Spartinivicinus marinus: one gene and its partner. The protein of the gene in region 1 binds, or shares a complex with, the protein of each later gene. Links are inferred from orthologs where the notes say so. Each region holds a gene or a part of one and is shown on either strand. Other genes may lie near its edges.

Evidence for each region.
Region 2: the proteins of cheY (region 1) and OQE68_RS03485 are in contact, whole or in part, in a solved structure (PDB 1A0O), measured with the Escherichia coli proteins. The link is inferred for Spartinivicinus marinus from one-to-one orthologs.

What each region holds. Positions count from the first base shown.
Region 1 is NZ_JAPJZK010000001.1:4,982,780-4,989,605, forward strand. The notes cover bases 1,528-4,456. They hold cheY (chemotaxis response regulator CheY), read left to right. Parts: upstream 1,528-2,766; coding sequence 2,767-3,147; downstream 3,148-4,456. Other genes in these bases: OQE68_RS22370 (MinD/ParA family protein), read left to right, coding at 1,528-1,924; OQE68_RS22375 (RNA polymerase sigma factor FliA), read left to right, coding at 1,936-2,673; OQE68_RS22385 (protein phosphatase CheZ), read left to right, coding at 3,157-3,945; OQE68_RS22390 (chemotaxis protein CheA), read left to right, coding at 3,958-4,456. Outside these bases: flagellar biosynthesis GTPase FlhF, read left to right, coding at 1-922; more of OQE68_RS22370, read left to right, coding at 1,103-1,527; more of OQE68_RS22390, read left to right, coding at 4,457-6,303; OQE68_RS22395 (protein-glutamate methylesterase/protein-glutamine glutaminase), read left to right, coding at 6,346-6,826. UniProt on the Escherichia coli protein: Involved in the transmission of sensory signals from the chemoreceptors to the flagellar motors.
Region 2 is NZ_JAPJZK010000001.1:707,204-714,002, reverse strand. Bases 1,594-4,495 are described here. They hold OQE68_RS03485 (chemotaxis protein CheA), read left to right. Parts: upstream 1,594-1,915; coding sequence 1,916-4,075; downstream 4,076-4,495. Other genes in these bases: OQE68_RS03480 (chemotaxis protein CheW), read left to right, coding at 4,104-4,495; OQE68_RS03490 (response regulator), read left to right, coding at 1,594-1,848. Also shown: OQE68_RS03500 (DUF748 domain-containing protein), read left to right, coding at 1-539; OQE68_RS03495 (STAS domain-containing protein), read left to right, coding at 1,119-1,424; more of OQE68_RS03490, read left to right, coding at 1,486-1,593; more of OQE68_RS03480, read left to right, coding at 4,496-4,601; OQE68_RS03475 (chemotaxis protein CheW), read left to right, coding at 4,608-5,123; OQE68_RS03470 (chemotaxis protein CheD), read left to right, coding at 5,134-5,691; OQE68_RS03465 (protein-glutamate methylesterase/protein-glutamine glutaminase), read left to right, coding at 5,873-6,799. UniProt on the Escherichia coli protein: Involved in the transmission of sensory signals from the chemoreceptors to the flagellar motors. CheA is autophosphorylated; it can transfer its phosphate group to either CheB or CheY.

The DNA of each region.
Region 1 (6,826 bases):
TGGGATGCGGGCATTACTAGAACAACAGTTAGGGCAGTTGGGCTGGTTAAAATACTGTAAGCAAAATCCGGCTAAGGCACAGCTTTGGAAAAAATTACAGGCGATAGGTTTTAGTGGCCATTATTGTCAACAGTTACTAGCGAATTTACCTCTACAACAACAAGGCCTTGATGCTTGGCGACATGTATTGGCCAATCTGGTGAAGAAATTACCTATTACCTCTAAAGATATTGTTGATCAAGGGGGGATTTTTGCTTGTGTCGGTCCTACTGGCGCAGGGAAAACGACGACTATTGGTAAACTTGCTACCCGTTATGCATTAAAACACGGTACCGATAAACTGGCATTAGTCACCATGGACACCTTTCGAATTGGTGCCACGGACCAAATTAAAACCTTGGGTAAAATATTAAATGTACCCGTTAAAGTGGTGGGAGATGGCCAGCAATTACAAGCCGTGTTAGATAGCTTTCAGAAAAAATCGTTGGTCTTAATTGATACGGCGGGGCTTAATCACCAAGATCCCAAATTGCAGCTACAATTATCTATATTGAATCAGGTGAGGCCAATGGTGCGAAGCTTGCTGGTTTTAGCGACAACCAGCCAGCAACAAGTGCTGCAAGTGGCTTATAACATATATAGTCAAACTCGGTTGGTAGGGGGGGTGTTAACTAAACTGGATGAGGCTTCCAGGCTGGGGGAAGCAATTGAGCTGCTAATGGATAAACACCTTGCGGTTTCTTATGTCACTGATGGCCAGCGGATTCCGGATGATATTCACCAAGCACGAGCTTATCAATTGATTAGTCGTGCGGTGGCCCTCAGCCAACATGCTGAGTTAGCAGAAAATGAGCTAATGTCAGCTTATATGCAGGCCAATCCTGTAGCTGTAACACCTCCTATGCAAGCCAATGTTGGTTAATAACCCTGTGCCCAATGAAAAGGGGATGAGAATAATAAATAAGGCGCTAAGGGGAGTACCTCCATATAGCGTGCTCCTTATTATCTGTACTCAGTTGAAGAGTATGGTGGCAATGAATGAGTTTTAGGAGGTTGATGCGATGAGCTATTCATTAAGGATATAACCAGGATTATTCCGCATATGATCAAACATCCAGTACAAGTAGTGGCAGTGACCGGAGCAAAAGGGGGAGTAGGTAAAACAAATCTAGCAGTAAATTTGAGCATAGCATTGGCGGAACTGGGGCGGCGGGTGATGCTGCTAGATGCTGATTTAGGGTTGGCAAATGTAGATATTTTATTGGGCTTATCCCCGACTCGGAATATGGCAGATGTATTGGCTGGGCGCTGTGATTTAAGAGATATTATTTTACAAGGCCCGGGTGGTGTTCGAATTATTCCTGCTTCTTCCGGCACTCAGAAAATGACTGAGCTGAGTCCCCAGGAACATGCGGGAATGATTTCAGCCTTCAGCGAGCTCAGTAACCAATTGGACATGCTAATCATCGATACCGCAGCGGGTATTTCCGATACGGTCATTAGTTTTGTTCGAGCGGCGCAAGAATTAATTATTGTTGTTACTGATGAGCCTACCTCAATTACTGATGCTTACGCTTTGATTAAATTATTGCACCGTGATTATGGTTTATTGCGGTTTCGAGTCGTGGCTAATATGGTGAGAACTCAGCAGGAAGGCCATAATATATATAATAAACTAGCCAATGTAACTGATCGATTTTTAGAAGTGGCACTGCAATATTTGGGTGCTATCCCGCAGGATGAGGCTGTACGAAAGGCTGTTATGCGGCAACGTGCTGTTATTGATATCTACCCCCGTTCTAAAGCTGCTGTGGCAATTCGAGCACTAGCACAAAAAGTCGATGCCTTTCCTCTCCCGTCATCACCGCGAGGTCATTTAGAATTTTTTATTGAAAACCTGGTTGCTGGTGAAGTAGGAAGGTAATAGGCAATTTTATGGTGTCGAATGAAGCCGGTTTGTATTCTAAGTCAGGACAGCAATTTAACCAGCAATTAATTGAACAATATACTGGTTTAGTGAAACGAATTGCCCATCATTTAGCTGCCCGGCTGCCATCTCAGGTGCAATTAGATGATTTATTACAAGCAGGCATGATAGGCCTATTAGAGGCTGCTAAAAAGTATGATGGGAGCAAAGGTGCCACCTTTGAAACCTATGCGGGTATTCGCATTCGCGGCGCTATGCTTGATGAAATTCGCAAAGGGGATTGGGTACCTCGCTCGGTACATCGAAATAGTCGGCGGATTACAGAAGCAATCAGTGGGCTTGAAGCGAGACTTGGACGCGACGCAAAAGATGGAGAAATTGCAGAAGAATTAGGATTGAGCTTAACTGAATACCATCAGCTGTTAAGTGATACAGCTTCAAGCCGGTTATTTAGCTTTGAAGAATTACTGAGTAGCCAAGATGGAAGGCACTCTTGGTTAGCGGATCAACAACAATCATCGCCGCCAACCAAGCATCAAACTGAGCAATTTAAAAAAGCACTGGCTAAAGCCATTGCCACGCTACCGGAACGAGAGCAGTTATTGCTCTCACTCTATTATGACGAAGAGCTTAACCTCAAGGAAATTGGCATGGTATTGGGGGTGAGTGAGTCACGTGTAAGTCAGCTTCACAGTCAAGCTGCTGCTCGGCTTCGAGCACGTCTGCAAGACTGGGCAGTTGAATAGACTGGCACCCTCTTAATGACCTACTAGACTAGTAAGTTAGATGTTCAGCACAAACATCAATGTGGCTTGATGGAGGTCGCTTTGGACAAAAATATGAAAATTCTGATCGTAGATGATTTCTCTACGATGAGACGGATTATAAAAAACTTGTTACGTGACTTAGGTTTCACTAATACGTCAGAAGCTGATGACGGGCAAACTGCACTACCTATGTTGCAAAGTGGTGGCTTTGATTTTCTGGTGACCGACTGGAATATGCCGGGTATGACAGGTATTGACTTACTCAAAGCTGTAAGGGCAGACCCAAAACTAAATGCACTTCCTGTTTTAATGGTAACTGCTGAAGCCAAGCGCGATCAGATTATTGAAGCTGCTCAGGCCGGTGTGAATGGCTATGTAGTAAAACCTTTTACTGCTGCGGTGTTGAAGGAGAAAATCGAAAAGATTTTCGAGCGTGTTGAAGCAGGTGGTTAAGAGGTATATATGTCGCTGCTTGATAAATTAAAAGACCAGGCACCCACTGAATTTGAAACGAGCCTGAAAGAGCAGGCTCAAAAAATGGTGGAGCATCTGGAAAAAGGCAATTTAAAAGATGCCATAGAAGTCATTCAGGAAATTAACGAGGTTAGGGATAAAAGCTTATATAAAGAGGTAGGCAGACTAACCCGGGCATTACATGAGTCGATTCGAAACTTTCATGTTGAAGCGGGGCTGGCAGGTGGCGATCAAGAAAATATGTCAGATATGGTGGACGCTTCTGATCGTTTGGAATATGTCACAAAGATGACTGAAAGTGCGGCAAATACCACCATGGATTTGGTGGATAACTGTATGCCGATAGTCGGTGAATTAAAGTCTGATGCTCATAGCTTACGAGATGAGTGGTCAAAAATTCGCAAGCGACAAATGAACCCTGATGAATTTAGAAAGCTTTATAAACAGATGGATGAGTTTTTAGATCGCAGTGAAAAACAAGTTAATCAAGTCCATAGCAACTTAACTGAAATTTTAGTTGCACAAAATTATCAGGACTTAACTGGTCAGGTTATTAAAAGAGTCGTTGAGCTTGTTCAGCAGGTAGAAGACAGTTTAGTTGACCTCGTCAGGATGGCGGGTCAGGTAGATAAACTGACTGGTATTGAACATGAAATAACAGTAACTGAAGAAGATTCTATCGCTGCTGAAGGTCCACAAATCAAAGCAGAGGAACGGGTCGATGTAGTGTCAGGCCAAGATGATGTTGATGATTTGCTTTCTAGTTTGGGGTTTTAGGGGAGCTGTCTCATGAGTTTCGAGGCTGATGAAGACATCCTGCAGGATTTTTTAGTCGAAGCCGGAGAAATCTTAGAGCTGCTTTCTGAACAGCTCGTTGACCTGGAAAATAGCCCCGATGATATGGATTTATTAAATGCTATTTTCCGGGGATTCCACACCGTTAAAGGAGGAGCAGGGTTTCTTCAATTAAATAGTCTTGTTGACTGCTGTCATGTGGCTGAAAACGTTTTTGATATGCTGCGTAACGGGCAGCGGAAGGTCTCGACTGAATTAATGGATGTGGTGTTGCAAGCACTCGATACCATTAATGAAATGTTCAGCCAGGTACGTGACCGGGTTGAGCCAACACCTGCTGATCCTGAGTTATTAAAGGCTCTGGCTGACTTAGCCCAGCCTGAAGGGGCTGCACCTGCCGCAGAAGCAGCTGCACCGCCGGAACCTGCACCTACTGAACCAGAGCCAGCCTCCACCACACCCCAGCAACCGACTGCGAATGCTGGCACTGAAGGAGGGGGGGATATCACTGATGCAGAGTTTGAAAAGCTGTTAGATGCAGTGGCAGATGAATCATCAGAGGTTAAAGCGGCAGCGCCAACCGCCGCTGGTGGTGATGAAATTACTGAGGATGAGTTTGAAGCGCTGTTGGACCAATTACATGGCAGTGGTCCTGTCAGTAGTGACGCAGCAACACCGCCTGAACCTCCCGCTAAAGCAGCTGAACCTGCACCAGCCACTACTTCGGCTGCAGCGCCACCCAGTGGTAGTGATGAAATTACAGAAGATGAGTTTGAGGCCCTGTTGAATGAGTTGCATGGCGGGAGTGCTCCAGTTGGCCAGGCTACTACTCCAGCTGAAACAGCGGAGGCTCCACCCGCTGCGACTACACCTGCTGCCCCTGCAGGCGCTCCAGCAGCTGCCGCAGCCAAAACAGGAAGCGACTTGATAACGGAAGCTGAGTTTGAAAGCCTGCTAGATGAACTACAAGGGAGCCCTCCTGCTGCACCTACTAAGCCTGCGGCAGCTTCCCCTCCACCAGCACAACCAGCCGCTACTGCGGCGCCAGTCAAACGAGAGCCACCGGCAGCAGCACCTCCAGCCAGTCCACCTAAACCGCCTGCGGCAGCCGAAGCCCGTCAACCAGCGGGTGGTGGCGGCAAACCCGCGCCAGCCAAAGAAGCACCGGCAGCAGAAGCAACCGTTCGGGTGGATACTGCGCGACTTGATGACATCATGAACATGGTCGGTGAGCTGGTGTTAGTCAGGAATCGATTGGTCAGGTTGGGTAACAAAAGTGGCGATGAGGTGCTATCAAAGGCCGTTGCCAACCTGGATGTAGTCACAGGTGACCTTCAGTTATCAGTGATGAAAACCCGGATGCAACCGATCAAGAAAGTATTTGGCCGGTTTCCTCGGGTAGTAAGGGATTTGGCTAGAAGCTTGAAAAAAGAAATTAATTTAGAGCTTGAAGGTGAAGAAACCGACCTAGATAAAAACCTAGTTGAAGCGTTAGCTGACCCTTTAGTGCATTTGGTCAGAAATGCGGTTGATCATGGTATTGAATCGCCAGAGGATCGTGAAAAAGCAGGTAAATCACGCAAAGGCACCGTCGTATTATCAGCCCAGCAAGAGGGCGATCATATTTTACTATCCATTGCGGATGACGGTGCAGGTATGGACCCTGATAAATTAAGAGGAATTGCTGTTTCTCGCGGGATTTATGAACAGGATGCAGCGGATCGGCTATCGGATAACGAGTGTTATAACTTAATTTTTGCCCCCGGTTTTTCAACTAAAACTGAAATTACTGATATTTCTGGCCGTGGGGTGGGCATGGATGTCGTAAAAAATAAAATCTCTCAATTAAATGGCACCATTAATATTGACTCAGTAAAAGGAGAAGGCTCTAAGCTTATTATTAAAGTGCCATTAACATTGGCAATTATGCCAACCTTAATGGTAATGCTGGAAAACCAAGCATTTGCTTTACCTCTAGTCAGTGTGAATGAAATTTTTCATCTGGATTTATCGAAAACTAATGTGGTAGATGGACAGGAAGTGGTGATTGTCAGAGAAAAAGCATTGCCACTGTTCCACTTAAAGCGTTGGTTAATTAATGGCAGACGATTTGATGAAAGTGATGTTACGAAGACAGAAGCTCATGTAGTCGTGGTATCTGTAGGTACACAACGAGTGGGGTTTGTCGTCGATCAACTCATTGGGCAGGAAGAAGTGGTCATTAAACCCCTGGGACAGACCTTGCAAGGCACGCCTGGGATGGCGGGTGCCACCATTACAGGCGATGGGCGAATTGCATTAATTTTGGATGTGCCTAGCTTACTGAAAGAGTATGCATAAACATGGTATTGACTTTGTTAGCTAACAAACAGGAGCGACTGGGTGGCCATTAGAGTGCTAATTGTTGATGACTCAGGTTTTTTCCGTCGCCGGGTCAGCGAAATTTTAAAAACAGACCCACAAATCCAGGTGGTGGGTACTGCAGATAATGGCAGAGAAGCGGTCGATAAAAATCTCGAATTAAAGCCTGATGTCATTACGATGGATTATGAAATGCCGGTCATGGATGGTATTACCGCGCTTGTTAAAATCATGGAAACTCATCCGACTCCTGTATTGATGTTTTCCTCATTAACTCATGAAGGGGCTCGAGTTACGTTAGATGCATTGGAAGCAGGTGCTGTGGATTATTTACCAAAAAACTTTGAAGATATTTCCAGAAATAGTGCTGAATTAAGAAAAACCCTTTGTGACCGCGTAAAAGCGGTCGCTCGTAGTCATATTCAAGGTAAAAGCATCGTTGCTGAACCTGCGGCTTCTCCCGCTCCGGCGGCTCCCGCTGCGCCAAAGACATCAGCCCCAC
Region 2 (6,799 bases), 4.3 Mb from region 1 along the record:
TTAATTTGCTGGGAGGTATAGTCAATTTTTCTGGAGAAGATGTCAATTTAATTAAGTTTCAGCCAGGTAAGCTAGACTTACCTAAAACAGAGCAAGAAAAACTTGTGGCCATCACTAAACTATTAGAAAAGCGACCTAATTTAATTTTGGAAGTTGAAGGGCAGTTTGATATAGAGCAGGATAAACCAGCCTTAGTACAGAGTATTATGTTGAATAAGCTTGAAAAAAGTCTAGGTAAAATTGAAAGCGTATCAGCTAAGCAAAAGAAACAGTGGTTACGTGCACAATTAGATCAAGCAGGCATTATTACAAATGACTCTATGAGTATTGATTTCTTAACACGTTTATATGCTGGGACAATTCAAGTTGTTGATAGAGACTTAACTAATCTAGCTAAACAACGAGCTAAAGCGATTAGTGAATATATAATACGGCAGGGGAGCATTAAAAAAGATAGAATTTACCGGCTTGAAGTTAAAGAAGTTAAAGAAAAAGTCAAAGGCGATATTTCTTCTATTCTAACAATTAATGCCCCTTAACACTTTAGTAATAGCCAGTTTTTCTGGCTTTTACGTTGTTAGTCTTACTGAGACTTATCTAGGTGTTTTCTAACTCTTTCTCGCCACTTTTCTAGTCTAGTGGTCCATGTACAAAATAAGGTAACAGCTTCTTCTCCATTTACCCTCTGGCTGCGTAACTTTTTCTTGACGTAGGCCCTCTATGCCTGCAAAAAAGAGCCTTGCCAGAAAATAAATGGTTTTGAAAACTGTTACCTTATTTTGCACATGAACCACTAGCATCTGCATGATACGATAAGCTGACAATCTAGCTCACATATAGATGTAAAAAAATAGTAAAGATATTTATCATGAAGTGTATAAGCCGGACCTGCTGTTCTTGAAGTGTCGTACAAAAAACGACCTGCTGTGCTATAAAGAAGTATAATATACCCAATGCGAAGGGTTTTTAGGTGATGCCATCAAGTGACGAAGCCCCATGAGCCTATATTAATAGGTGGCTGGGGTGAGGAGCGACGATAACAAAGCCTAAAAATAATTCGCGACGGGTATACATACTATGTAATGTGTTGTCTCATTTTATTGAAAACAGAGGTTTGCATGGAGGCAAAAAGCGGTACTATTACACTGGGTGAGTCTGTTGATATAAGGCAGATAGAACAACTTCATAACGAGTTAAATGAAGATATAGAACAAAATGATTCATTAATAGTTGATTGTAGTCAAGTTCAATCGATAGACACCGCTGGTTTGCAATTAATTATTGCCTGTCAACAGAAGTATGTTAAGCAAAACAAAACCTTCCAAATTATTAATGCCACTCCAGTAGTTATTTGTACGCTTGAGTTATTAGGAATTAGTTTAAGCTCAAAAAAGGGATATATAGCATCTAAAAAAGCTAGTTGATGTTAAGTAGGTGATATAGCTTAATTGAGGGCAATTAGCCTTAAGCTACAAAGGTATTATTATGGTGAAAATATTAACCGCAGATGACTCAGTGTCTATGCGACAAATGGTCACACTTACTTTAAAAGAAGCTGGTTATGATGTGAAATCATGTTGTGATGGGCAGGAAGCTTTAATTGCAGCAAAGCAAAAAGCTTATGATGTTGTTCTATCAGATATTAATATGCCTGAAATGAATGGTATACAACTAGTGAAAGAGTTGCGTAAGTTACCTAGTTATAAGTTTACCCCTATTTTAATGTTAACGACTGAATCGGGGGGAGCTAAGAAGAATGAAGGTAAACAGGCCGGTGCTACTGGATGGATAGTAAAACCTTTTGAGCCTACAACACTAATAAAAATCATCAAAAGAGTATTAAACTAACTATATAAAAAGTAAAAGTTAGATTGTCAATAAGCATAATATAAATTAAACACAGTGTGAGTGGTTCATGACAATCAATGTTGAACAATTTCATCAGATTTTTTTTGAAGAATGTATTGAGAACTTGAATATTATCGAGCAAGGCTTGTTGTCATTTGGTAATGCCTCGATAGATGAAGAAATTGTAAATCATGTTTTTAGAGCTTCTCATTCGATAAAAGGTAGTGCTGCAACGTTTAACTTTATTGATATTGCAGAAATAACCCATGAGCTGGAGTTTACTCTTGATTTGGTCAGGGAAGGTAAAAGGGAACTTTTACAACAAGATGTTGCTCATATGTTAACGGCAGTTGATGCTGTGTATAAAATAGTTGAAATGAGAAAAGAGGGAAATAAAAGTCCCTTAGCAGATCAACAGATTGTTATTACACTATTGAGAAATATTGTTAACAGTCAATCCCATAGTTTTATTGATAAACAAACCGATATCCAGACAATAAATACTCAGAGTGAACTACTTGACCTCGCTATTCACCATAGTGACGATGGGGTAAAGCAAACGCTTCAAACCGAGCATAATAGCGAAGAGCAGCAAATGGTTAATGAGTGGGAAATTATTTTTATTCCCTGTCGACATATATTTTTAACAGGTAATGACCCCATTCGTTTTATTAGAGAACTGGCTGAACTGGCTGAACTAACAGTAGAAACTAACATTAAACAGTTGCCTGACTGGGAGTTTATTGAGCCAGAGGACTGTTTTTTGTCATGGTATATTAAGCTAAAGGGAGCAATAACAAAGTCAACTATTCTTGAAGTCTTTGAGTGGATAGCTGATGAATGTCAATTAACCATTGCCCCTTTGCAAAAAGAAGAAGTCATTAAGCAAGAGGTTAAGCAAACAGAACCAGATACATCTTCCTGGTCTTTTGTAGGGATAAATCCGGAAAAGGTCAATAAAAAAAATAGTCAAGCCCAACAATTAGCAACGGTTAAGCAAGAACAGCCTTCTGCGATTAACACAAGCAACCCGTCGATTAGAGTGAATGTAGAGAAAATCGATCATTTATTTAACTTGGTGGGAGAGCTGGTTATTACTCAGTCAATGTTATCTGAGCTGGGTAGTAAGCTTTCTGTAGATGCTCTTGGTAGTATCGAGCGACTACAATCAGGGCTTGCCCAGCTATTACAGAATACGAAAGAGCTGCAAGAGAGTGTAATGCAGATAAGAATGGTACCCATTAGTTTTATTTTCAATCGTTTTCCTCGAATTGTACATGACTTGTCAAACCAGTTGGGTAAAAAAGTTGACTTAAAAATTGAAGGGGAAGGAACTGAGCTTGATAAAAATGTTATGGAACAGCTGGTAGATCCATTAGTTCACTTGGTTCGAAACGCCTTAGACCATGGTATTGAAACCACAGAAAACCGATTACAAGCTAATAAACCGGCAACTGGTATCATTCAGTTGTCTGCCTATCACCGTGGTGGGAATATTGTCATTGACATTTTTGATGATGGGGCAGGCTTAAACCGGCAAGCTATTCTTAATAAAGCACAAACAAAAGGGATAATTAAGTCATCTGAACATTTATCTGTAGCTCAGATATTTGAATTAATTTTCGAACCAGGCTTTTCTACAGTAAAAACTGTTACAGATGTTTCTGGCCGAGGTGTTGGTATGGATGTAGTGAGAAAAAATATCTATAGCCTAGGAGGGAATATAACCGTAGAGTCGGAACAGGGTGGTTTTAGTCGATTTCAAATCTCTCTACCATTGACTTTAGCTATTTTAGATGGGCAGTTAGTGAAAGTGGGCAGTGAAACTTATGTAATTCCTTTAAATACAATTGTTGAGTCACTGCAAATGATACCTGATGCTCTTCAACAAGTATCTGGTGCGCTTGAGGTATATCGGCTACGTCAAGAAAATATTCCTATTATTCGTCTATATGAATTATTAAATATAACGCCTGTTAAGGCTGATTTAACAAGTGCTTTATTGGTTGTGGTTGAAGCAGAAGGGAATAAATTTGGTTTGCTTGTAGATGATCTTTTAGCCCAGCAACAAGTTGTCATTAAAAACCTTGAAGCTAACTATGACAAAGTACCAGGTATTTCTGGTGCTACAATCTTAGGTGATGGCACGGTAGCTTTAATTTTAGATATTTCTGGCTTGATCAGATTAATCACTGATGAACTATTTGTTAAGCCATGCGCAGCTTAAAACTGAATATTAACTTCAGGTGTTATTCATGAGTGAACTGAAAAGGGAATATGATGAGTCATTAACAGCAGATAACAACATACAATATCTAACCTTTACCTTAGCTGATGAACTTTATGCAGTTGATATATTACGAGTGAAAGAAATTAGGGGCTGGGAACAGCCAACGTTAATACCAAATGCACCTGATTATATTAAAGGGCTAATCAATATAAGAGGAATGATTATTCCTGTGATGGATCTTCGCTTACACTTTAGTATAGGGAGTAAAGAGTGTACCTCTACTACAGTTGTTATTGTGCTAAGTATTAAACAGGGAGCAATTAGTCGTACTATGGGGATTGTGGTTGATACGGTTGCTGATGTTGTGAAGGTGGCTGAGAGTGCTTTAACCAGTGCTTTGCCGGTTAAAGGGGAAGTTTCAGCAGATATAATCAGCGGGATGATTAATATTAAAAAGAAAACTGCAACTGTACTGGCAACTGAGAAGTTATTTGAATTGAAAAAATTTACAATCGGAAACTAAAGAGAAATGAGTTATTCAACTCAATATAATGTATCGGAAAATACTCAGAGATTATCAGGTTCAAATGATTTGTATAATGAGCCGTTAGATTGGGAGTTCTTATCTTTTATTCTTGATGGAAACGAGTTTGGTATTGATATTCTAAAAGTACAGGAGATTAGAGGCTGGTCACCATTACGAGAGCTCCCCAACTTACCAGCTTTTGTTCAGGGGGTTATCGATTTAAGAGGGAAAGTAATCCCGGTGGTTGATATGAGGACTAGAATGGGGCTAAAAAAAGCTGACTATAGTAATACAACGGTTGTTATTATTATTCAACAACAGATGGCAGGTTTTACCAATAGTATTTACAGTGGTTTAATTGTTGATGCAGTAGCAGATGTCTATCGTGTGACAAAAGATAACTATCGCTCTATAGACAATCTTACTTGTTATCAGCAAAACGACTTTATTTCAGGAATGGTGTCGGTTGACAAGAATATAATAGTGCTAATAGATTTTGCAAAAATTTTATCCAACTAGGTGTAATACTATGGTAGTTGAACGGTCAACACCAAACTCGTTAAAGAAAATGGACTGTCAGGAGGCCGCTGAAGTTAAAGTTGTTAAATTATTACCAGGTGAAGTATATAGTAGTAGTGAGCATGAAGACATTGTAACAATACTTGGCTCATGTGTTGCGACTTGTTTATGGGACCCGATTGCTAAGGTGGGAGGCATGAACCATTTCATGCTACCAGAAGCAAAAAAACAAATAAAATTGTCATCGATTAGTGTTAATCAATCCTCTGTGCGTATGCTAATGGGGCGGTATGGCAATTTTGCTATGTTTTATCTGATTGAATCACTACTGAAAAAGGGAGCACATTTACATAATCTGCAAGCTAAGCTATTTGGTGGTGCAAAAATGATAAAGCATATGTCTGATATTGGTAAAATCAACGCTGAGTTTGCGATCAGTTATTTGAAAGAAGCGGAAATTCCTATAATTGCCTCTCATTTGTTTGGAAATAATGCACGAAAAATTGTTTTTGAGTCAAGAACGGGAGTAGTGAAAATCAGAGAGTTGTCCTCCGTATATCAAGTGTAGGGCTTTTGTGCTTTTTACAAATAGCTCTTATGCTTTGTAACTATGATGCTTTATTTTTTTGATTAATGTGCATAAACAAGCCTTCAACTTAAGTATATGTCGTTTTTTTTACACTTGTAAATGTTTCAGAAAGATATATAAGGGTTGTTTAGAGAAAAAATAAAATTATTTTGGAAGCATTATGAAACCTATAAAGGTAATTTGTGTGGATGACTCAGTATCCATGCGTAACTTCTTAAAGGTCGCGTTGGAGCTAGATAAGAGAATCCAGGTAGTAGATCTTGCTGCAGACCCTTATGAGGCAAGAGAGAAAATAAGACGCCATAACCCCGATGTGATTACATTGGATGTAAAGATGCCAAAAATGGATGGCCTTACATTTTTAGAAAAATTAATGCAATTGCGACCAATGCCTGTTGTTATGGTTTCATCTCAAACAGTGAAAGGGGCTGACGATACGTTTAAAGCATTAGAAAAAGGTGCTTGTGACTATTTAGCAAAACCTTTTGATCCACAAGTATTTGATGAATTTACAGAGCAGCTCATTTATAAAGTTAAAGCGGCATCTTTAGTTAATTTAAGTGCTCTCAATAAGAAGCAGGATAATAAGGGTGTTATTCAAAAAAGGCATACAGTTGGTCATTTATCTAAGTTGAGGTTGCAAAAGCAAATAAAACTAATAGCCATTGGTGCCTCAACAGGAGGAACTGAAGCAACGAAAGAGATTGTGATGTCTTCATCCTTGCATGGTCCACCTATTGTTGTTACGCAGCACATGCCACCAGTTTTCAGTAGCTCTTATGCAAAACGTTTAGACAGGTTGTTACCAGTACCGGTCCAAGAAGTGACAGGTATGACTAAACTGGAGCCAGGTCATATTTATATTGCTCCTGGTGACAAGCATTTACTTGTCAAAAGAAGTCGTTTGTCTCTTCAGGCGGTGCTGGATGACTCCTTGCCAGTTAATCGACATAAGCCTTCTGTTGATAGCTTATTTTATTCTGTTGCTGAGAATATTGGTGCAAATGCTTTAGGTATTTTATTGACAGGTATGGGAGAGGATGGAGCAAAAGGGTTGCTGGCAATCAGGCAGAAGGGTGGAATGACA